4 regions of the Lysinibacillus sp. NPDC048646 genome follow, and region 4 is predicted to be linked to each of the others. Evidence: riboswitches for the same ligand, from Rfam matches in the RefSeq annotation. Region 4 holds a riboswitch; each other region holds the start of a gene.
What was found. Region 4 has a riboswitch for cobalamin ahead of ACQKII_RS04015 (ribonucleoside-diphosphate reductase subunit alpha). Riboswitches for the same ligand answer to the same signal wherever they lie in the genome.
Positions count from the first base shown of each region.

Region 1: linked by a shared signal. The riboswitch ahead of ACQKII_RS19470 (hypothetical protein) and the one ahead of ACQKII_RS04015 (ribonucleoside-diphosphate reductase subunit alpha) in region 4 are both predicted to bind cobalamin.
Region 2: linked by a shared signal. The riboswitch ahead of ACQKII_RS18800 (FecCD family ABC transporter permease) and the one ahead of ACQKII_RS04015 (ribonucleoside-diphosphate reductase subunit alpha) in region 4 are both predicted to bind cobalamin.
Region 3: linked by a shared signal. The riboswitch ahead of ACQKII_RS21380 ((2Fe-2S) ferredoxin domain-containing protein) and the one ahead of ACQKII_RS04015 (ribonucleoside-diphosphate reductase subunit alpha) in region 4 are both predicted to bind cobalamin.

Region 1 covers NZ_JBNNLZ010000023.1:19,633-25,623, reverse strand. Annotated here, with positions in the region: gene ACQKII_RS19485 (ABC transporter ATP-binding protein) at 1-275, shown strand, start outside; gene ACQKII_RS19480 (hypothetical protein) at 470-673, shown strand; gene ACQKII_RS19475 (YdeI/OmpD-associated family protein) at 894-1,487, shown strand; cobalamin riboswitch at 1,722-1,904, shown strand; gene ACQKII_RS19470 (hypothetical protein) at 2,174-2,956, shown strand; gene ACQKII_RS19465 (hypothetical protein) at 3,317-3,709, shown strand; gene ACQKII_RS19460 (hypothetical protein) at 3,806-4,240, opposite strand; gene ACQKII_RS19455 (GTP-binding protein) at 4,374-5,991, opposite strand, start outside.
Region 2 covers NZ_JBNNLZ010000021.1:49,556-55,546, forward strand. Annotated here, with positions in the region: gene ACQKII_RS18795 (ABC transporter ATP-binding protein) at 1-189, opposite strand, end outside; gene ACQKII_RS18800 (FecCD family ABC transporter permease) at 195-1,262, opposite strand; cobalamin riboswitch at 1,415-1,602, opposite strand; gene ACQKII_RS18805 (biotin transporter BioY) at 1,791-2,387, shown strand; gene ACQKII_RS18810 (DUF1541 domain-containing protein) at 2,549-3,124, shown strand; gene ACQKII_RS18815 (response regulator transcription factor) at 3,223-3,909, opposite strand; gene ACQKII_RS18820 (ATP-binding protein) at 3,887-5,281, opposite strand; gene ACQKII_RS18825 (NADPH-dependent FMN reductase) at 5,415-5,957, opposite strand.
Region 3 covers NZ_JBNNLZ010000029.1:17,915-23,905, reverse strand. Annotated here, with positions in the region: gene cobJ (precorrin-3B C(17)-methyltransferase) at 1-1,365, opposite strand, end outside; gene ACQKII_RS21380 ((2Fe-2S) ferredoxin domain-containing protein) at 1,370-1,741, opposite strand; cobalamin riboswitch at 1,880-2,062, opposite strand; cobalamin riboswitch at 2,309-2,492, shown strand; gene ACQKII_RS21375 (energy-coupling factor ABC transporter permease) at 2,634-3,380, shown strand; gene ACQKII_RS21370 (energy-coupling factor ABC transporter substrate-binding protein) at 3,382-3,654, shown strand; gene cbiQ (cobalt ECF transporter T component CbiQ) at 3,658-4,431, shown strand; gene ACQKII_RS21360 (energy-coupling factor ABC transporter ATP-binding protein) at 4,428-5,264, shown strand; gene ACQKII_RS21355 (S8 family peptidase) at 5,803-5,991, shown strand, end outside.
Region 4 covers NZ_JBNNLZ010000002.1:343,444-349,434, forward strand. Annotated here, with positions in the region: gene ACQKII_RS03975 (pyridoxal phosphate-dependent aminotransferase) at 1-248, shown strand, start outside; gene ACQKII_RS03980 (histidine phosphatase family protein) at 254-862, shown strand; gene ACQKII_RS03985 (bifunctional adenosylcobinamide kinase/adenosylcobinamide-phosphate guanylyltransferase) at 875-1,450, shown strand; gene cobS (adenosylcobinamide-GDP ribazoletransferase) at 1,512-2,288, shown strand; gene ACQKII_RS03995 (histidine phosphatase family protein) at 2,261-2,857, shown strand; gene ACQKII_RS04000 (bifunctional adenosylcobinamide kinase/adenosylcobinamide-phosphate guanylyltransferase) at 2,809-3,201, shown strand; gene ACQKII_RS04005 (ECF transporter S component) at 3,296-3,790, shown strand; gene ACQKII_RS04010 (hypothetical protein) at 3,787-4,470, shown strand; cobalamin riboswitch at 4,580-4,767, shown strand; gene ACQKII_RS04015 (ribonucleoside-diphosphate reductase subunit alpha) at 4,930-5,991, shown strand, end outside.

The DNA of each region.
Region 1 (5,991 bases), on a different contig from region 4:
TTTTAGTGGAGCCCAAATTGTTAGTGTGCGACGAAATTGTTTCTAGCTTAGACCGATTAATTCAGCGGGAGATTATTGATTTATTGATCTCCCTCAATAAAGAACAAAACATGGCGATCTTATTTATTTCCCATGATTTAAAGGCTGTTTCCTATTTATGTGAGCGTGTATACGTCATGAAGGATGGCGTCATTGTCGATGAAAGTAAAAAAGAAAAAGGTGTTTTTCAATTGACAGACAACTACGCCCAAAAGCTATTTCAAGCAATGAGATGACTTGTTGAAAAGCTCCAAAATATTATTAAATGTAAAATTTAACACACATTCGCGATTGTTAAACAACTAGATTTCGATAAATTAACTGAGAGCCGATTGAAGACTCCCTCATATGCTACAACAACACGTTGTCAAAGTACTTAAATATATCTTCTATCAGTATTGACGTTATAATTTAAAAGGGGAGATAGCATATGAAAAGTGTAAACTTACAACTTGACCACAATAACTCGTTAGAAATAACGCAGCTAGATGATAATTTATTCGAAGTTCGACTTGGCATTAACGGAAGTATGAGCATGTACTATATGACACGCGATCAACTTGAAAATCTTGAACAGCTAGGTACTTCTCATATTCCTATTGAGACGATTCGAGCTAAGTTACTTAGCGATTAATGATAGTTCAAGAAGTTTCACACACGAAAGATGAGGAAATCTGGATATTGCCATTACAAACGTAACAAAGATGTACAATGTTTCAATGTTGCACAATCATTCAGTGCCTCACTTACGCTTGAAGGCATTTCAAGTGAAGAAATCGGGGCTTCAACGGAGACTTTTCACTATAACGGTTAGGCTTACGACTGATCGAAAAACTGAAGCGGGGTGTTCCTTGATGACAAATAGTAGAATGAATCCGAAGGTTGATGAATTTTTAAGTAAAGCAAAAAAGTGGAAGGAAGAATATGAGAAGTTGAGAGATATCGTTCTTGACTGTGAGCTGGCTGAAGAAATAAAGTGGAAGCATCCTTGTTACATGTTTGACAATAAAAACATCGTTTTAATACATGGATTTAAAGACTATTGTGCACTTTTGTTTCATAAAGGTGCCTTGTTACAGGATCCCCATAGGATTCTAATCCAACAAACAGAAAATGTACAGGCGGCACGCCAGATTCGGTTTACCAATGTTCTAGAAATCGTTGAAATGGAAACTATCTTGAAAGATTATATTTATGAAGCCATTGAAGTTGAAAAGGCCGGTTTGGAAGTGAATTATAAAAAGAATACAGAAATCATCATTCCTGAAGAACTTCAAAATAAATTCAATGAGGTCCCTGCATTGGAAACTGCTTTTGAAGTATTGACACCGGGTCGGCAAAGGGCTTACATTCTTTATTTTTCTCAACCCAAACAAGCCAAAACACGACAGTCAAGGGTTGAAAAATATATGCAGCAAATTCTCGATGGAAAAGGATTAAACGATTAGTTTATTGAGAGAAAGTAAATTAACCAAACTATAAGATATTCTTTTTTGCTGAAAAACTGCTTTTTTGAACGAACTGGAGCTTTAGTTAAAATTCAAGCCTCTTTACTCTACATCACACGAAAAGTATTAATAGATGGAATATTTTGTTATAATTGACATTGGAAATAGAGTTCTTTACAATTAATAGTAGTAATTCTATAAGGAATGTGACTTAGTTCATTTTCCTTCACAACTGAATAGCGTGTAGTAATAGGTGTAAATTGCGTGCAATTTACTTAAAAGGGAAGTCGGTGTAAGTCCGACACTGTCCCGCAACTGTAAAATGTGAGCGTCTTTGCAATACCACTGTCATTAGACGGGAAGGGGAAAGATGCGTTGACCATAAGTCAGGAGACCTGCCTATTACGAGTACACACCATAACCCTACGAGGAATAGGAGGTGGCATGTTGACAAAACAGAATATGCTGTTCGTCACAGTACGTCAAACGCCCATAATAGTAAATGAAAGTCTTCGGTACCGAACCGATTCTTTCCTATGTGGGCAATGTTTGACGTTACGTGATGAATGATATGTATAAGGTGTTATAGCCATTGAATGACGGATTTCCTCTTACTGGAGAAATCCGTTTTTTAGTGGACGTACACCTGCCGTTTTGAAAATATGTACGAAAAGAGGAATGCACGTATGACGAATATTCATGTATGTACAGCACAGGAAAAACAGCAATCAGCTATGAAAATTTGTAAGCATCCACGCACAGAGGTAGGCAAGCAGACGAAGACAAGAATCGTCATTGAATCACTTGTCGATCAGTTTTTAGCAACAGGACTTATTCGCAACGAACGATTATTTGACCGCATTTTATATAACAAAGAAATTATTTGGATTCAAAATGAAGGGTATGATGGACATCTATTCGCCAAGGCAAGTGTGGCTAATGAGTTAAAAACAAGAAAGAATGGCTTTATGATGTATATGCCGACAAATCCGATTGTTTATGAAGTGAATGGAGAAGCTTATCAATTAATTACACGTATCGATTCGGTTCGTGCAAAACCAAATTTAGAGAGACTTCATTTTGACCCAAATCCGATTTTAAGCGCTGCACGTGTGAATGATCTATTGTGCTCGATGGTCATGCGTTTTTATGAGACGTATTTGGCTGATTTAGCGTTAGTAGTTGCAAAAAAACGTGAGTCCAATAAATATACGAATCTAAAAAGATACGTAGAGCACGATTACTCGCAATTTATGCAAGCTGTAAAAGCACTGAACGATTACCATTTAAATTGGCACCCACGTGGCAATGGTCATGAACTATTGCTCCAAATTATCGATAATTTACAATTATTAAAGAGTCAGCCTGGCACCGTGTTAGTTGATTTTTCAAATAATCATGGTTATGTCATTGTGGAACCTGCTTATTTACTCGTTGAAGAGACAAATAGTACCGCGCAAGCTTTGTAATAGTAGGGGGCTTATCTCGAAAGTGAAAATAGTATGCTAGGAGTACGCCTAGTATGCTATTTTTTTGATATAAAGGAAAAATTCATGTAGATTCCTGCGAATCGCATTGGCGATGAAAGCGTGAAAGAAACTGCAAATGTTTTGAAACGGCAGCCAGATCCTCAAAAAAGCAAAAGACGAGCCACAGCAGGATACATAAGCAGAGCGATGCTCGTGCCTTGCCCAGGACACGTCGCTACTTTTTACTATATGCTTTAAATATTATCCTTAAATACCAAATTTTTCTTTATTATAATTAAATCAGATGGAAAATTTCTAGAATGCCATTCGCGCACTAAAAGTTAAAAAAGGAGGTGTATAATGCATCTATTTAAGAATCTTGGACAGTATGTTTTGACATCATTAATCGCCTATTTATGTGGATTTTATGCGTATGAGAAAATATTAAATATAGTGTGGGATCAATCATTAGGAAATGATATTTATTCTGTTTTATTTTGTGGGGCTTTAGCCTTTATGTTAGTGGCAACGCCTATTTACTTACGTCTGATTAATTGGATGGAAACAAAATGTAAGAAATACCGCTTATTTATTTTCCCATTAGGCTGTATGTGTGTTTTCTTTATCCCCACTATGTTCATTTTTGTGCTTTTTGGCAGCTTTAACCCATTTACATCTGAAGCATTATTATTTCATGCATTTTTTTTATCTTCAGGTTGTGTATTTGGCATTGGTTCAGCTATTTTGAAGTAAATTGAGTTTATATAAATAATTGATCGCAAGGCATGAATCGAAAAGCATAAAACTGGACCTGGTTTGGTGATGTTAAAAACCGAGTCCAGTTTTCAATCATTTCTTAGGCGCGCTAAAGATACTAAGGATGACTGTCATACCAGCTATTATACCGAATACATCCGTAGAATATATTTGTAGTAGCCAATTGATAATGATAGGATTTTTTATATCTAATTGGTATGATTCAATAGATGCGAGTGAAGCAAATACCGGGTAGGCAAACGTAAGTAACATACAAGGAATAGCTACGCACCATAATAATGATGGATTTATGTTGAATGACCATTTTTTTACAATAATAAGAGAAATATAGAAACCTATAATAACAGCAATAATCGGATTAGACCATATGACCGGCATAAAATTGAATGTTTCACTTACCGTTTGTTGGATTATCTTTTCGATATTCGAACATAACATTACTAATAAGATTAAGCCGATTAGCCAAAAAAATTTCCTGCCATAAACTAGCCACATCGATGATTTCAACAATATACCCCCTTCTTCTTGAAAAATGAGAAACAGATAACGAGGTGAACGATCAACTAACCGTAAAAGCCTGATGGTTTCAACATACAATCAGTGGGAGATGAAGAAAACCCCCACTAATTGAAGTTTCACTTTATTTTATGCAATGCATGGCAGCTTGTGCTTCCTGCCATGGTACTGAGTAGCCTTTTCCTTTGGCACAAAATATACTAGACGAACTATACGCAGGATCGGCATTTTTATCGTAGGCTATTTGGGCAATGATTTCCTCTGTATTATGACAAACATCATAGCCACCAAATTGTAGCGACAGTGAGCCCTTGCCATTTGTGTAGGCAGCAAAGATTGTACTATAGCTCATGAATGTAGCGACAGGTGCACGCCCCGTTAATATTACTTGCTCTTCTGTCAAAAGTGGTGCATCGAATGTACCTGCTGCTTGTTGAATATCGGTCATCATGCGGCCGATAAAATCGTTGGGCGCCTTTAGCTTGAAGCGGTAATAGGGTTCAAGCAGTATATTTTCAGCTTGTTCAAGACCTTGACGTAGTGCGCGCAATGTCGCTTCTCGAAAATCACCGCCTTCGGTATGTTTTATATGTGCACTTCCTGTTAGAAGGGTGAAATGGATATCTGTTACAGGGTAACCTGTTAGTAGACCATGATGTTCGCGCTCAAATAAATGCTTTTCAATAAGCCGTTGATGCCCGACAGATAGATCATCGGCGTGACATGCATTGGCAAACGTATTGCCAGTACCACGTGTAGTTGGCGCCATACGTAAATGCACTTCAGCATAATGCTTTAAAGGTTCAAAATGGCCATAGCCTGTTACAGTCGTTGCAATTGTTTCCATATATAAAATTTTTGGTGCGCCAAATGTAACTGTCAGTGTAAAGCGATCTTTTAACACTTCGCTCAGTACCTCAAGTTGAATAACGCCCATAATATGTACGTGAATTTCCTGGAATTTCTCGTGCCACACAACACGTAACGAGGGCTCCTCGGCTTCAAGCAAACGGAAGGTTTTCAATACGTCCTTTATATGCTGTTGTCCTAAATAGTGCACCTTTGCTTGTAATGTTGGCACTAGTTCATAGGGCTGAGGACTCATCGAACTGCCTAATATGTCACCAATCTTTGTCTGACTAAGACCCTTCACAGCAAATATTTCTCCAGCACTTACTTCTTGTGCCGTTTCAAAGCGATTCCCATTATATAAGCGTATTTCCGTCACTTTTTCAGAAGTCTCACCAAAAGTAAAATCATCACGCACATGTAGCGTACCTTGTAATGCTTTCATAAAAGTTAAGCGCTGTTGTCCATCATGACGAATTTTAAATACCTCACCATGAAAAGGTTCCTCATGATTATAATGCGTTTCAGTAAGGAGGGGCAGCTGTATCAAAAATTCCTTTATGCCAATATCTTTTAAGGCGGACCCGATAAAGCATGGAAAGGCTAACTCCTCCTTCATCATTGTTTGCAAGCGAGTGACACAAGTATGGTTCTCCAACGTGTCAGCAAGGAAAGCATCGAGTAGCTGTTCATCACGTTCAGCGAGCCACTCCTTCATATGACTTGGTATAAAGTCTGTACGGAGAGGTTCATCTATTAACAACACGTCAGCTGAGCATTCCTTTTGAAGCTGTGCCATTACTGCATCGGCATCGGCTCCTTCACGATCTATTTTATTGATAAAGAACATGGTTGGTACATGGTATTGGCGTAGTAGCTGCCATACTGTTTCG
Region 2 (5,991 bases), on a different contig from region 4:
CTCGTTCAGTAAAATCGTTCCACTTTCTGGCTTTAATAGACGATACATATTTTTTAAGAGTGTTGATTTCCCACTACCATTAGGACCAATTAAACCAACAAATTGCTTTTCTTTTATTTGAATGCTCACTTCATGTAAAATACGCTGATCATGAATGGAGAATGATACATGTTGTGCTTCTAATGTCATATTTTTTAATCTCCTTCTCCGAAAGAATAATTGTTACGACGCAGTAACCAAATGAAAAATGGTCCTCCGCAAAATGCAGTAATAATACCAATTGGCATTTCCTCTGGTGCAATTAGTATTCGTGCAAGTGCATCTGCCCAAACTAAGAAAATTGCTCCTAATAAAGCACTAATTGGGATAACGTATTTATAATTTGAGCCTACTATTAACCGTACAATATGCGGAATAATCAAACCAACAAACCCAATTGAGCCACTAACTGCCACAAGTACACCTGTAAGTAGAGATACTAGAATAACAAGCTGTATTCGGAATTGTTGTAGATTAACCCCTAAAGTGACTGCTGCCTCTTCTCCAAGTAGTAACAAATTTAAATTTCGATAATGCAGCCAAAGCAATACAAATACAATGATGAAAACAACCGTTGGAATGAGTAGATTACTCCATTTTGCACCTGCAAGACTGCCTAGCATCCAATACATTACTGCCTTCATGCCGCCCTCTTGCTTGGACATCATTAATATAAAATTCGAAGTGGCAGATAAAATAAAGGATACCGCCATTCCTGCTAGTAACAAGCGGAAGATAGAAATTCGCCCACCAACACGTGATAAGAAAAAAACTAATACAATCGCAATTAAAGAGCCTAGAAAGGCCGAGATAGAAAGCGCGTATATGCCAAAAAATGAAAACGCCCCTAAAATTATGACGGCCGTCGCACCGACAGTTGCACCTGATGAAACCCCCAAAATATATGGATCAGCAATTGAATTACGAACAAGTGCTTGAATGGCAGCACCTGCAATGGCTAATCCTCCCCCAACGATTGCGGCAAGGAAAACACGTGGCACACGAATTTGCCATATGATAATTTCTTGTGAGCGACTCCAATCTTGCACTACCCAATTTTGAACGAGTGGTATTTTCGAAAAGATAACTTTCCAGACATACAACGGTGTAATAGAAACGGAACCTATCATGATAGCGAATGTAATTGAAATGATTAGCAGTAGAAGGAGCATCATAGAAAGTAAGATAAATTTTTTATTTGGGCGTTGTGTCAGTTTATTCATCTGTTTATTAACTCCTAGTCAAAAATGATAGATGTGAAGCAATAAAAAAGGGTATTCTACGCAAAAATTTTGCATAGAAATACCCTGGAATAAACAAAAGTAAGAAACGTATCCTTCAATTGTCCGTAATTGCTTACATCCTCGTGGGCATTACAGGAAAAAACTAATTGGCAGGTCTCCTGGCTTCGATTCATCATTGCTATGACAGCCTTCCCATTTTGAACAGTGGCTTATATATCATAGAACTCCTCGTTACAGTTGCGGGACAGCGTCGGATTTACACCGACTTCCCTTTTAAGTGATGCTTTAAGGGCATCACACCAATAGTATCTGAAATATTAAAATTATGACGATTCTAACATACATAATTATTGTAGTCTATACCTATTTTTTCTATTTGTCATATCTAACCTTGTATCTCATTGCTATGAAGGGGCATTTGCGTTAACTTATTTCAATATCAAGTTGACACAAAGTTTTTATTTTCTTAAAATATCACTATTAACTATATTAAATCGGGGTGAAATGATGACAACCGTAGCTGAACATTCGCATCATAAATTAAGAACAGTCGATCTTGCATACATTGGCTTATTTTCTACATTGATGATGATTGGTGCCAATATTACTTCCTTTGCACCTTTCATGGTAGTTGGCAGCGTACCTATCACATTACAAACATTTTTTGCTATTTTAGCAGGACTTATTCTTGGTAGCAAAAAAGGTGCGCTTGCCTGTACCGTCTATATGTGTATTGGTTTAGCCGGAGCACCCGTTTTTGCTCGTTTCGGTGGTGGCTTCGGACAAATTTTAAGCCCGACATTTGGCTTTATCGTAACCTTTATTTTAGCTGCCTTTATAGCAGGACTTATTGTAGAAAGAAGTGCCACGAAAAAAAGCTATGTCATAGCTGCACTAATTGCCACTGCCATTAATTATTTACTCGGTACAAACTGGATGTACTTTGCTTACAAGCTATGGGCTAGTGCACCTGAAGGTTTCACTTACAAAATGGCTTGGCTGTGGATGATGCCCCCATTACCAAAAGATATTATCTTAGCAGTATTCGCTGGACTTTTCGGCTATCGTGTGCAAAAAGTGCTGAAAATTATTCCTATGAAATAAAAAGAAACCTATATTGATGAAAACTCCGCTTCTTCAGCTACATGCTTGAGAGCGGAGTTTTCATGGTTATCCTTATATCTGTAAAATAATACTGACTTCATCCATATTTTCTGCACATTCATTTGCTATATTAATTGCAAATGATTTAGGAGGAATTGGATATGGAACTACAAAGAAAATGGCATGTAGGCTTACTAATGGTTGTTGCCTTTTTGGCATTATCCGCATGTTCAGAAGATACAGCTGATATAAAAAAACAAGACACTGCTGAACAGCAAACTGAAATAGATCATTCTTCGATGAATCATTCCAGTTCTGGTGAAGTACCAGAAACTTTGAAAAATGCAGAAAACCCAATGTATCCCGTCGGTAGCACTGCTGTGATTACGGATGAACATATGGAAGGCATGAAAGGTGCAGAGGCAACGATTGTTGGTTCTTATGATACAACTGCTTACATGATTTCCTATGAACCTACTACAGGTGGCAAACGCGTGGAGAATCACAAATGGGTCATTCATGAGGAATTATTAAATCCAGGTAGCGCACCATTAACACCTGAAACAGAAGTAAAAACGGATGCATCTCATATGAAAGGCATGGTAAATGCAACGGTGCGCATTGATGAGGCACTACAAACAACCGTTTATATGATTGATTATGTTTCCACAACAAATGGTGATGTTGTAACAAATCACAAATGGGTTACTGAAGATGAACTAACCAAAAATGAATAGCTGAAGGGGCTACTAAATAAGCCCCTCAGCTATAATTAATACAAGCATATTTTTATTGGCGTACTTGCACGCTTTTAGAGCAACCTCTCATTTTATCATCAACCATCGGCATCAATCGATTTATGCCATTTGTAGCCGATTCCCCACACGGTTTGTAAATAATGATCGGCTGGAAAACCGCTTTTTCTCAATTTCTCTCGTAAATTACGCACATGTGAATCAATTGTCCGGTCTTCAATCGAAACATTAAATCCCCACACGCTATTTATTAGATGCTCTCTTGAAAAAACTTTATTTTGATATTCAAGAAATAACGCTATCATTGAAAATTCTTTCGGTGTTAAAGCAATCTCTTCCTGCTGAAAATGTAATTCAAAAGACTCTTTATTTAAACGCAATCCTTCGAAGATAATTTCATTTCCAATTGGTTTAGTTCTCCTTAAAACTGCATGTATCCGTGCAAGCAATTCTTCTTCGTCAAAAGGTTTTAGCATGTAGTCATCTGCCCCAAGATTTAGACCTTTCACAATATCAGTCTGTTCCCCTTTAGCTGTTAGCATAATAATGGGCACATTCCAATACTTCCTAATTTCCTGACATACTTGCCATCCATCCATTTCTGGCATCATGATATCCAACAATATTAAATCCACATGTTGTTCTTCTAAATAAGCTAATGCATCTTGGATAGATGACATTGAAATACAATGAAATCTAGGCTCTAGATAGAGAGATAATAAGTCCAGCATTCTCGGTTCATCATCAATTAATAATATTGTCGTCATTTGTTCCGACTCCCTTAAACGATAATTCAAAAGTAGTTCCTTTGGTTTCTTCACTACGAACTATGACTTCTCCACCGTGTGCATGTACAAGCTCTTTAACAATCGCAAGGCCTATACCTGAACCACCTAGTGCACGGGAACGTGATTTCTCTACCCTGTAAAAACGATCAAAAATAAATGGAAGGTCCTTCTTCGGAATACCTTTTCCCGTATCTTCAATCGTTATTAGCAATGTTTCATTGAAATGTTTGACATGTACTATAGTTGTATCTCCAGCAGTACAATATGCTAATGCATTATGAAGAAGATTAATAATAATTTGTTCAAACCTTGATGGATCAGCCATTAAAGATAACTTTTCTTCACATTGCACTGTGAAATGTATCTGTTTTTCCTGAAAAGCTGGACTAAGTTTTGTCTCAATATTTGAAAAAAACTCGGTCATATTAAGACGTTCTTTTGCTACGACAAAAGAGTTTTCATCCATCTTTGCTAAATCAAATAGATCACTTATTAAACGCGCAAGTCGATTTGTTTCTTCTATAATGATTGCTAAGTACTTCTGTCGAGCTTCATCGCTTAAATCACGTTTATAGAGAATGTCGGTATAGCCTTTAATGAATGTTAAAGGCGTTCTTAGTTCATGCGCTATACTCGATAAAAATTCTTTTCTTTCCTGTCTCAAATGTTTTAATTCATCCGATAATTTCTGTATCGCATTGGATAAATCACTCAGCTCGTCTTGGCCGTTTGTAGTAAGAGCTACTGTAAAATCACCTTTACTCAGTTTCAAGGTAGCTTCTTTCATTTGAATTAATGGATGCGCAAGCTTTCTAGATAAAATAATAATGATAGCGATAGTTACCAATCCAGAGACTATCCCAACAATTAGGAAATGTTTATTTAATCGCTCCATTAAGGCGTGTATTGACGCTGTATTCTGAAACATGTAGACATAACCAATCGTCGTTTGGTCCTTTTGAATCGGGCTTATTGTTGCTATAAACGCTTCTTTTTTCCAATTATCTTCTAAAATGCTTCCCATATAAGGGATAGGCTCCTTTAAGTTCTTCAAATATTTTTCAGTTTCAGAGTAGACTCTAGAATTTGCCAATGTTTTTCCATCCTTATCGGTAATGACCACATCCGTCTTTGCTTCTGATTCCATTAATGCTACATGAGAGAGGGTTTCCAAATTGAAATTTTGTTCTAATATTGCTCTATGCGAATTCCCTCTCGCTTGTAAACTATCTAATTCTTCCTCAACCCTTGAATTGGTTAAAGAAACATGTAAAAAAAACATCATGAACGTCTCAATGCTAAATAATGTAACAAAAAAAATAATACCAAGCTTTAGTGAAAGTTTACTCATCCGCTTACCACCATCGTTTGAATTTCATAAAATTATATCGTTAAAGTTTGAAGATTTCATGCAGAAGCAATTTGGTAGCCTTATTTAAAAATAAAAGGATGATTCTCATCAAAAGAGGAATCATCCTTTTATTTTAAGCGTATTTTGGCATCCAGTATAAGAAGTTCTCAATAACTTGGTCAAGGAATTGTACAGTACCTTCATCTGTTAATTTACCTTCAGCATCGAATTTAGTGTGTACAGCGCCTATATACACATCATTCCCTCCAAGTAATGGGGAATTAATGCCTGGTGAGAATAGAATATCACGTAAATGTAATTGTGCCTTAACGGTCCCTAAGTTACCCATTGATGCACCCATTATGAAAGAAGGCTTACCCACCATTACTTTGTCTACACGAGATAACCAGTCAATTGCATTCACCATAACCCCTGGTACTGTACCGTTATATTCTGGTGTTACCCAAAGTACTGCATCTGCTGCTTTTACTTTTGCTTTAAAATCTAAAACAGCTTGTGGGGCTTCATTTTCGATATCTTGGTCATACATTGGTAAATCACGTAAGTTTAATACTTCAAGCTCAAATTTTTCTGTATAGCGTTTTTGAATGAAATTTGCTAATTGTTTATTATAAGATTCTTTACGGATACTACCCACGATTGCTACTACTTTCATGATGTTCCTCCTAAATGTTCATTGCGTTTATTAT
Region 3 (5,991 bases), on a different contig from region 4:
ACAGCCGTTAAAGCCGATATTCAGCGTTTTGGGTAAAGCTAAACCACCAAGTTTTGCTTGAATTTCCTCGGCATATGGAATAGAGTCAGCTTTTTCACCATAACAGAAGTCACATGCTTTTAATGACAGTACATCACCGATTGGTGCTAGCAAAAACCCCACTTCCCGTAGTTTTGCTGTAATTTCATCGGGTTTCGACGTTGGAATTTTCAAATGAATTTGATGATCAGGTGTATATTCCATCGTTCCTTGTTCGCCGACAACTTGTGCTAAAGCCGTCATTTGCTGCGGCGTAAAAAATTTATTTGCCACCCCAGGACTTACAGCTAGTTCAAAAATGGATTCAATTTTTTGTTGAACTAGCTTTGGTGTTACATGGCCAGCGCTTGTCCCCTTTACCATCGCAAGTGCCGTTGCAGCCATTTCAAGTGATGATCTTTTAGGTGTTGACACAGGTGTAATTGCTATACTGGGCTTACTGCGCCCTGCATTCGGGTCTGCCGCAAAATCGGCACGCGCTGTTCCTGTTTCTTGATTCATCGCCCATGGTTCATTTTCTTCTTTCAGACGCTGATGTGGACGTAATGGCTGTTTTTCTTCCCCAAGCGTATATTTACGTTGATAGCCTCGCGGTGTAATCATTTTATTGTCATAGAAAAATGTGGATGAATTTCCGATCACAACTGTTGTGAGCATTCCAATATCATGTTCAAGCATTTCTGCTAATGTTGTCATCGTAACTTCCTGGCGATCACGATAGGCACTTTTCACGAGACCTACTGGTGTATCTGGCGATCTATATTCTAGTAGAATGCGTTGTGCTTCTACGATTTGACGTGTGCGACGACCACTTTTAGGGTTGTAAAGGGCAATAACAAAATCCGCCATTGCTGCAGCTTCCACACGTTTAGCGATTAAATTCCACGGTGTTAAATGGTCACTTAAACTAATTGTGCACGAGTCATGCATAATCGGTGCACCTAGTAAACTTGCACACGAGTTAATAGCAGAAATTCCAGGTACAATCTCGACTTCCACACCAGTTGCTTCTGTCCATCCAAGTTCGATTAACACCTCATAGACAAGTCCAGCCATTCCGTATACACCAGAGTCTCCACTAGAAATAACAGACACGATATTGCCTGCCTCTGCCTGACGCACAGCTTCCTGTGCCCTTGAAACTTCTTCGGTCATTCCTGTACTAACAATCGACTTTGCCGTCACTAAATCTTGAATGAGCTCGACATACGTTTTATAGCCGATGATAAAATCACTCTGTTGTAGTGCCTCGACAGCTCGTGTTGTAATATGTTTAAAATCACCGGGTCCAAAGCCCACAACGAAAATCTTACCTTTTTGCGCCATTTTGTTACCCCTCTTTCACCTTTTCGATGCCTTTAATCGCTGTTGTTTGTGCTGTACGCTGTAACAGTCCTTCACGAAGTGTAAACACGTGTTCACTATGTAAAGACTCGTGGTGTACGTCTTGCACGAGCACCCTCGCATGCTCTGTCGTTGGCACGCGATACCAGTTTCCTTGCGGATAAGCGATCACAACACATGCATCCTTACATCTGCCGTTGCAGCGTGTTCTTGTCGTATGTATCTCCTTATCAAGTGCTTGTATCTGTATTTCATCACGTATTGCTTGGGTAATTTCCTCGCCATCTTTTTTCATACAGCTACTGCCATTGCAGATAAAAAGATGCGTTTTCATGCCTTCTAAGTTCCAAGTTGTCATTGTATTTCTCCCCTCATTATGCTTTTAGGAAAAAGAAAAGACCTTCACTCTAGACGAAGAGTAAAGGTCTTGTAGAAGCCAAATAAAAACGAATAAAATCAGGTACTCGCTCTCGCTTCAACTTCTCCCTCCGAAAAGTTTGCATGCCATCAACTAAGCAGGTTTCCTGACTTAAGCTTCTTTTTACTTTCGCGCCTTCCCAAGTTACACAGTGGCATTTGCGATTTCATCAGCTATTACAGTAGCGGGGGCTGTATCGGATTCGCACCGATTTCCCTATTATCTCGAATAATATCGAGCACTTATAGATGTATCTATATGAAATTTAGATTGTATAAAACGTAATTGAAAACTGTTTCTATCATAGCTTATTATTTATAAATTTCAACAATTCTTTTTTAATTTGTGAAATTTTTAGTAAAATTTCTATAAATAATCCCTATGAAAATGTTGTTTTCCCCTTTCATTTATCAGAATTTTCTTGATTGAAGCTCAATTAAAATTTTTTTTATAAAAAAGAGATAGCTTATTTATGGAAAATCATGTTACACTTTGTCGTGAAATCTCACAACTTCATCTTTTTTCGGTGCGAAGTGTAGTCATTTCGCTTAAAAGGGAAGCCGGTTCAAGTCCGGCGCGGTCCCGCCACTGTAATAGGGAGTTTTATAGAGTATGTCACTGTCCAAAGGATGGGAAGGCCTATAAAATGGAGAACTAAAGCCAGGAGACCTGCCGAAAAATACGTGATCGTTTCAACCTACGAGGATAGGTGTGCGGCTTGGCAGATTATTATTCTATTTGCTTTTTTAGCTATGCACTTTTCCTAAATTGGAGAAGTGCTTTTTTTTTTGCGCACGCTACATTGTAAAATTTAATTGAAGGAGGAGCCGTTTTGAAATTTTCTTGTTGGAAGCTTAGTTATTTCTTACTGGCATTTTTACTCGTGCCAAATCGGGCATTTGCCATGCACATTATGGAAGGTTTTTTGCCGATTGAATGGGCCATTTTCTGGTGGGTCGTTTCGATTCCATTTATTATTTTAGGATTACGTTCAATCCGTAAAACAATCGATGAAAACCCTGAAACAAAAATGATACTCGGTCTTTCAGGTGCTTTTGCATTCGTGTTATCCGCACTTAAAATCCCATCTGTAACAGGAAGTTGCTCACATCCAACTGGTGTTGGCCTAGGAACTGTCTTATTCGGTCCATTAGCAATGAGCGTGATTGGAACAATCGTATTATTATTCCAATCTTTACTTTTAGCACATGGCGGCATTACAACATTAGGCGCAAATGCCTTTTCGATGGCTATTGTGGGACCATTCATCGCTTACTTTATTTTTAAAGGATCTAAAAAAATCGGTCTATCGTTCTCACTGGCCGTATTTTTTGCAGCAATGCTTGGTGATTTAGGTACATATGTTGTGACGTCTGTTCAACTTGCACTTGCCTTCCCATCAGAAGTAGGTGGCTTTATGGCTTCCTTTACGAAATTTGCTGGGATTTTTGCATTAACACAAATTCCGCTTGCAATTAGCGAAGGAATTTTAACAGTCATCGTCATGAATTTCCTGAAAAAATATAATGTTAGTGAATTAAAAGCTTTACGTGTTTTCTCAGCAAAGGAGGCACACTAAAATGAAAAAAAATTTACTGTTATTAGCAATTGTAGTGCTGTTGGCCATCATTCCGCTATTTGTACAAAAAGGTGCAGAATTCGGTGGCGCTGATGGAGAAGCGGAAGCAGCAATTGGTGAAATTAACGCAGAGTATGAGCCATGGTTTGAAAGTTTCTGGGAGCCGCCAAGTGGTGAAATTGAGAGCTTGTTATTCGTACTTCAAGCCGCAATCGGTGCTGGTTTTATTGGCTATTTTATCGGCTTCATGCGTGGCAAACATAAAGAAGGTTAAGCGATGTTACTCATTGATAAGTATGCTTATATAAATAAACTAGCGTCTGTTCATCCGCTAGAAAAAATGACGTTTTCCCTTGGTCTGCTACTACTGTCACTTATCATGAGAGATGAACTTATATCACTCATTACATTTATTGTAATGAGTGCTTTTATCATTTTAGGTGCACAAATTCCCTTTATGTATTATGCAAAGTTATTACTGTTACCAGGTTTTTTTCTATTGTCGAGCTTAGTTTCGATACTAATTGCTATTGCGCCAACATCAAGTGTCATACCTCTCCATATTTGGGCATTCCAGCTGAAAACATGGACTATTTTTGTGGGCACTGCAAGCTTGCTGACAGCGCAAGAACTCTTTTTCATCGTACTTGGCAGTATTAGTTGTTTATACTTTTTAATATTAACGACATCCGTGCAGTCTATCTGCCATGTGCTGCGACAGTGGCATCTGCCAGTATTATTTGTCGAGCTTGTGGAACTAACATATCGCTTTATTTTCATTTTTTTAGACAGTATGCAAAAAATACATTTAGCACAGCAAGCAAGGCTCGGCTATCGTTCTCCGATGCAATGGCTCCGTTCAGTATCTATGCTAATCGCTGCATTATTTGCAGAAATGTTCCAGCGCAGTCGTGAACTCAATAATGCGATGCAGGCACGCGGTGGTGAACCTGTCTACTGGCCAGAGAATGTTAGCTATAGTCAGAAAAACTGGCTAGGTATTACGAGTGTTTTTGTATTCCTCATCATTTATGGAGGGTTTTTCTCATGACAGATCTTTACTTTGATCTCCAAAATTTATCTTATAGCTACGCAGATGGTACCTATGCTTTAAAGGATATTACGCTACAAATTCCAAAGGGTCAAAAAATCGCAATACTTGGACATAATGGGGCCGGAAAATCAACATTATTTCAGCATTTAAACGGCATTTTACGACCAACTACAGGTAATATTTTCTTTTGCGATGTAGCAATGAGCTATAATCGAAAAGCTTTAAAATCTTTGCGTCAACAAGTTGGCATTGTATTTCAAGGTGCGGACCATCAACTTTTTTCTGGTACGGTTAAGCAAGACATTGCCTTCGGACCACTCAATCTTGGTTGGACAAGTGAAAAAATTGAAGAAAAAATCGCCTGGGCAGTTGCTCAAACTGAGGTGGCAACATTGCTCGAAAAACCCATTCACTTTTTAAGTGTTGGACAGAAAAAACGTGTAGCAATGGCGGGTGTTTTAGCGATGGAACCGTCTGTTTTACTATTAGATGAACCAACTGCAGGACTGGATAATTATTATGCTGCACAAGTATTACAGACCCTTGCAAAGTTGGAAAACGGTGAACGAACAATCTTACTTGCTACGCACGACATTCCACTTGCTTATGAATGGGCAGATCAAATTATTGTTATGGAAGCTGGGCAAATCATCTATAATGGTGATCCTATTGCATTGTTCTATCAACAAGATGTACTTGAACGTGCCCATCTCGAACGCCCGTGGATATTTGAAATGGCTATTGCGTTACAAAACAAAAAGCTATTTGAACAAAACATTACAATCCCTCGTTCGAAGGAAGATTTACAAAGACTTATTGAACAACTTTAAGATATTTTTTTAACATTTCTTGGATAATAATTGCATGCTTTTCACTGGTGCTAGCATCCACTCTCCTCGACTGCTATTTTACAAATCGAGTAAGAGAGGTTGACACCCCCACCTTACGTACGGTTCCATGAAGACAGAAGGACAGTGAGTTTGTATCTCGCTGTCCGTTATACTTTTATGTCTATTCTTACCATTTGAATACCTGACCACTTAGTGTCTCCTATGGGATTACGATTTCTTCTACTGAGAAAGTTTGTCTTTGGATTGTCTGCTCATCAAACAAGTGAAATTCGAATTCGAGTTTACGCCATATTCCTTCATGGTTCAGCTACTTTTCGCTAAGTAAGTTTCAACGTGTACGTTATGTTTCCTTCAGACTTACCTAGATGAACGTACTCTTTCTCATCATTCATCTGCTATGACCGCGAAAACTTTGGAAAAATATTCACCTATATCCTTATATTACGAAACTTTTTGATCTTTCATTCGTATCACTATAGATGTGACTTAAAATAAAACACGCAAGGAGAGAAAACAATTGAAGAAATGGATTAAGAACTCAATGGCTGTAGTAGCATCTACAGCACTAATAGTTCCTGCTGCTTCCGCCTTTGCAGAAGCACCACAAAACACAGCGAAGAACTCAGAGTTAGTGAAGATTGCTATCGCTAGCAAACAGGAACAAACATTAAAGCAATTCAACAATCAAAAAGAATGGATTAGTCAG
Region 4 (5,991 bases):
GTTTTTTACGAAAAAATGGCTGTCAGGTGACGAATAGCGTGACAAATTATGTCTGTTTTGCATTGCCCCAAAATCAGCAAGCAGAATTATTTTTCTCTCATTGTCTAGCAAAGGGTGTAGTACTACGCCATACGAAAAATTTCTTGGGTTTAAATGGCGAATGGTTCCGAATTGGCATAAAGGATATGTCGGCTATGACCTACTTACAAAACTGTTTACAAGCGTGGTTTAAAATGTATAAGGGGTGAGAAAAATGACAACTTTTTTTCTAGTTAGACATGGTGAGACAGTATGGAATAAGGAACAACGATTACAAGGATGGCTTGATTCCCCCTTATCAGAACAGGGCATTCAACATGCTAAAAAGCTAGGGGAACAATTAAAGGACATTCAATTTGCTGCCGCTTATAGTAGCTCAAGTGGTCGTGCCAAAGAAACATTGCAGTTTTTAATAACAAATAGAGAACTCGATCGTTATTTTGAGGATGATCTACGGGAGATTTTTTTAGGGAAGTGGCAAGGGAAAACGATAGAAGATATCCTCGTAACAAATCGTTTCGACTATGAGCTGTATACTGACTATCCTGCACAATTCATTGCAACCCATACTGAAAGTTTTGGTGCGGTAACGGAACGTGCGATGTACACACTTAAAAATATTGCAGAAAAGTATCCACATGATAATATTTTAATTGTGTCGCATGGTGTAACAATTAAGTGCATCATCAATGTAATACTAGAACGCGGCATGAATCAGCTTTGGTCAGCACCTATTATTGAGGGGACAAGTGTGACAATTATTGAACGACTTGATCGGCAATGGGTGGTAAAGGATATTGGCAGTACGAAACATTTACGATAGGGAGGCGATTCCATGCCACTTATGTTCATAACAGGTGGAGTACGCAGTGGTAAGTCACATTTTGCTGAAAAAGCTGCAATTCGTCACTATCAAAACGAGTCGTTAATGGCTAGACGGCTCATATATATTGCATCTGGTGTAGCGATGGATAGCGAAATGGAGAAACGTATTTTGCGGCATCAGGTAGACCGACAAGCTCAAGATACTGTATGGCACACTATAGAAGCACCTTATCAGATAGTGGAAGCTTTCGACGGGCTGTGTGATGGAGATGTGGTACTTTGGGACTGTGTAACGACATGGCTGACAAATGCATTTTATGAGGGCTTTGACTCGGGGAGAATGTGTGTGGAAAAGCCTGGTTGTTTAGAAAAAAAGCTACAATCCTTGAAGAAGGCAGTATTGACGTTACTTGACAAAAGGGTGACGCTTTTTGTCGTGTCCAATGAACTATTTGATGAGCCTCCGTATACCAGTGAGGAGGTCGAATTGTATCGACAAATGCTCGGGAAATTACATCAATGGTTCGTTTCTGTCGCAAATGAGGCATATGAAATTAATTATGGTATCGTAAAGAAATGGAAATGATAAAGTGGCTTTTTAATGAAAGCAAACGTTATTTGAATCAAAAAAGAAAGAAGGCAAGGCGATGAAAAATATATGGCACAGCATACTGCTCGCATTTCAATTTTTTACAGTTTTGCCTGTACATAAAGAAATTCCATTGTCAAAAGTGACAATTACAGGCATGTTTGCCTGTTTACCATGGATAGGGGCGCTCATGGGAACCGTGGTGGCAGCAACTATTTATAGTTTAACGCAGTGGACGGCAAGTAGTGATGTGTTACTCGCCTTTGTCATTGTCGGATTATTCGCGTTATTTACTGGAGGATTACATTTAGACGGTTTTATTGATATGGGGGATGCTTATTTTTCGTATCGAGATCGTGAGAAGCGGCTTGAAATTTTGGATGATCCACGTGTTGGGGCGTTTGGTGTCCTATCGATTCTGTTTTTAATACTCGGGAAAATCGTTGTGCTCCATGAACTATTTTTGCAAGAAAAGCTATCGCTTTGGATGCTCGTTTTTATTCCATTATTGACAAGGGTAGGTATGAGCTTTTACTTTATGTCTCTGAACTGTTCAAAGGAAAAAGGGCTTGCGTACTTTTTCAAAACGCGTATTAAGCATGGGGTGTTAACTTGCTTAATGTTTGTAACGCTAGCAATTGCGCTTAGTGGGATATTCTATGTGACAGGCTTTTCACTTGTCCCGCTTATACTTGTTGCTGTATTGGCCATTGCGTTTGTGGTGTTTCGACAGTTTACCTTGCGCAATTTCGGCGGCGTATCGGGTGATTTGTTGGGGGCATCAATTGAAGGAATGGAGGTCGTGCTATGGGTGACGTTGTTACTGTGCGCTTAATGCGACATGCGCCGACAAGGGAAAATCTAGAGAAGCGCTATATTGGCTGGACAGATTCGTCCTTGGCAGATCCTTCAGTGCTTCCAACTGTAGATACAGCTGTAGAAAAAGTGTATGGTAGTGATTTACTGCGTTGTAGAGAAACGGCTGCACGCTATTTTCCACAAGCAAGCTATAGTGCGGATGTACGATTTCGAGAGTCTAATTTTGGAGACTTTGAAGGAAAAACCTACGATGAATTAAAGTCGGATAGTCGTTATTGTGCATGGCTAGATGATCCAATTCAAACTACGCCGCCAAACGGGGAAGGCTTTGACATATTTTGTGCACGTGTCATTGAAGGCTTCAAAGCGTTGCCAAAAGAGGTGGAGGAAACGGTTCTTGTCGTGCACGGTGGGGTGATTCGAGCTTTACTAGTGGCATTTGCGCCAATAGAAAAACCCTTTTGGACGTATAATGTGCCACACGACAAAATGTTTACTTTAAGGTTTGCGCAAGATGCATGGAAGGAGGGGGCGAGATGCATGTCTTTATCGGAGGTGCCTATAACGGAAAAACCGACTATGTAATGCGTGAGCTTGAAGGACAAAAGGTTGCTGTTGTGGATGGAGTTTTCCCTGATTATGCACCGAGTTGTGATGTAGTCGTTATAAAAAACTTAGAAAAATGGCTTGTGACACAAAATCTTGAGGCAGATGACATGATTGTCGCTCAACTTTTGACACGACTAAAGGCCCTTGAAGAAAATTGCGCATTGTTTATAATTGTGACCGATATGGGGCGTGGCGTTGTGCCGATGGAAAAACAGGCACGATTATTACGTGACACATGCGGACGTTTGTACCAGGCGTTATTTACTGAAGCTGAACGAGTCGTTCGTATTTGGTACGGCATCGCTGAACAGATCAAATGATTTAGGAAGTGTTGTGTCACTGGGTATGCATTGTACAGTCTTTGCGGATTTACCTGTAAGCATATCAAAACATGAAAAGAAAAGAGGAAATGGAATGGATCGACAAAAATTAATGAGCTTGTCGTTAACTGCGATGGTTGCGGCTATTTGTGCAGTTGGGGCAGTCATTAAAATCCCATCGTTTGTATCGACGGCGGCACTCGACTCAGCACCTGCATTTTTAAGTGTTGTGTTTTTATCACCTGTCTTAGCAGGTGCGGCGGGTTTAATAGGACATTTTATAACAGCATTAACATCTGGTTTTCCACTTGGACCTCTGCATATTATTATCGCAGTCGAAATGTTTATTGTAGTTTGGGTATTCGGTGTTATGCATAAAAAAGGCCTACATTTCTGGAAATGGCCAGTAGCGCTTGTTTTAAACGGTGTTGTTGCACCTCTGCCGTTTTACTTTATCATTAGCCCTGCATTTTATTGGGGAACATTAGTAAGTATTTTCATGGCAACCGTTATTAACTTAGTAATCGTCGCTGTTGTAATGCCGATTCTTTCAAAAGTGTTTGTACGTAAAGAAGGGCGAGCGCATTGAGAAATGCAGTAAAAGTTGGTGATTTGATTGCCACAACCGATAATGCCGCGGCGATTGGCGAGAAATCACAAGATGTTGTGGCTACGTCAGATCATCTAACCGCATACTTAACAGCTCGTGTTACTTTTTTAGAACAGCTTGCGGCGAATGCGATACCTGTGCATATAATACTTGCTAATTTTTCAGGGGATGCTGCTTGGTCTCGCTATGTCTCTGGCATTCAGCAGGTATTTGATGAAATTGGTCTTGTTTGCCCACAGATAGGCGGTAGCTCAGAATCCAATATGCCAACTTTACAATCAGCTTTATCTTTGACAATGCTAGGCGCGCAACAAAGTCGTACGCTGTATGAGCGTGACAAGCTTATTTGGTACACATACGGCCTGCCACTTGTTGGAAATGAAGTGCTTGCTCAGCCTGACGATGTTGCGCAACTTCAGCCCATTTTTAATGCTTGGCGCGATGAAATTGTGCAGCAAGTTTGGCCAGTAGGGTCAAAGGGTCTACAAGTAGAATTCACCCGACTTTTTGGAGATCAGCGGGTGCAAAGTTCGTTAGATGTTGAGAAAACTGCAGGTCCATGTGCCGTTATTTTACTCGGTGTACATCCTGAAAAAGAGCAACTTGCACAAAAAAATTTCACTAGAAATTTTGAAAAACTGCGTAGAACTGCTTGGTAATAGGGCTTGCTTCCAGCAAAAATATAGATTTATTAAATGCAAGATTCAAAACGCCTATTGCAACAAGAAACACAATATGTTAGATTTGTTTAGGAGTTAAAACACTATATATAGTATTTGGACGAACGGTACCATATTGGTTTAAAAGGGAATTCGGAAATAGAGCAATCTTAAGCCGAAGCTGTCCCCGCAACTGTAAGTGCTGACAAATGATTAAAATGCCACTGTAACTGATGGGAAGGCAATCATTTGGAGGAAGCATGAGCCAGGAGACCTGCCGATTTGTTCAAGACAGCAACACATTCTTCGGGGATTGAGAAGTGGAGGCGAGAGATTTGTCCACTTTGATGTGTACATGTCCTTCATTTCCATTTCCGATTTTACAGCGATCCCGCAACAGATACATGTTGTAGGATCGCTTTTTGTGTTGGCTGAAGGTGAAAGGGAGAGAATGTATAAATGACAATTCAAATCGAACAGCAAATAGCTAAGTTAAAGTTTAATTATTCGGAGGATGAACTAGAAAGTTTTGTAAGGTTATCGGATCGATGGCTACGCAAAAACGAAAGTGCCACGTTTGAAGCATGGGCGGATGCGATGATTTTACAAACGCTTAGTCTTATTGACGAAGAAGAGCCCTTCTGGACATTTGTTGCTGCGCAAATATATTTGGAGAAATTATACGATCAATTTGCCATGCGTCGCGGCGTTGCTGTGGAAGATGTCTATCAGGTATTTCCAGCACAGCTCGCAAGATATACAGAAGCTGGACTTTATCACCAATGTTTAACAACGAAGTATAGTGAGCAGGAGCTAATTGAACTAGCGTCCTATTTACAACAAAGCCGAGATGAGTTGTTTACGTACATCGGGTTAAAGACATTAATGGATCGCTATGTCGTACGTGATTATACGAAAACACCAGTGGAGCTACCGCAGGAGCGATGGATGGTCATCGCGATGACGCTCATGCAAGATGAAACTGAAAATCGCTTAGATAAGGTTCGTGAAGCCTATTGGGCAATGAGTAATTTATATATGACCGTTGCAACGCCTACTTTATCCAACGCCGGGAAAACACATGGTCAACTTTCTAGTTGCTTTATCGATACGGTAGATGATAGCTTGCAAAGTATTTATGATACGAATACAGATGTCGCAACATTATCGAAGTATGGTGGAGGTATTGGCGTCTATATGGGTAAAATCCGTAGTCGTGGCTCATCCATTAAAGGATTTAAAGGTGCTTCAAGTGGCGTGTTGCCTTGGATTAAACAGCTCAATAATACAGCTGTGTCGGTAGATCAGTTAGGACAACGACAAGGAGCAATTGCGGTGTATTTAGATGTTTGGCATAAGGATGTCTTTACGTTTTTAGATTTGCGCTTGAATAACGGAGATGAGCGACTGCGAGCACATGATATTTTCACGGGGCTTTGTTTACCAGATTTATTTATGGAAGCGGTTGAGGCACGAGAGGATTGGCATTTATTTGACCCACATGAAGTACGTGAAGTAATG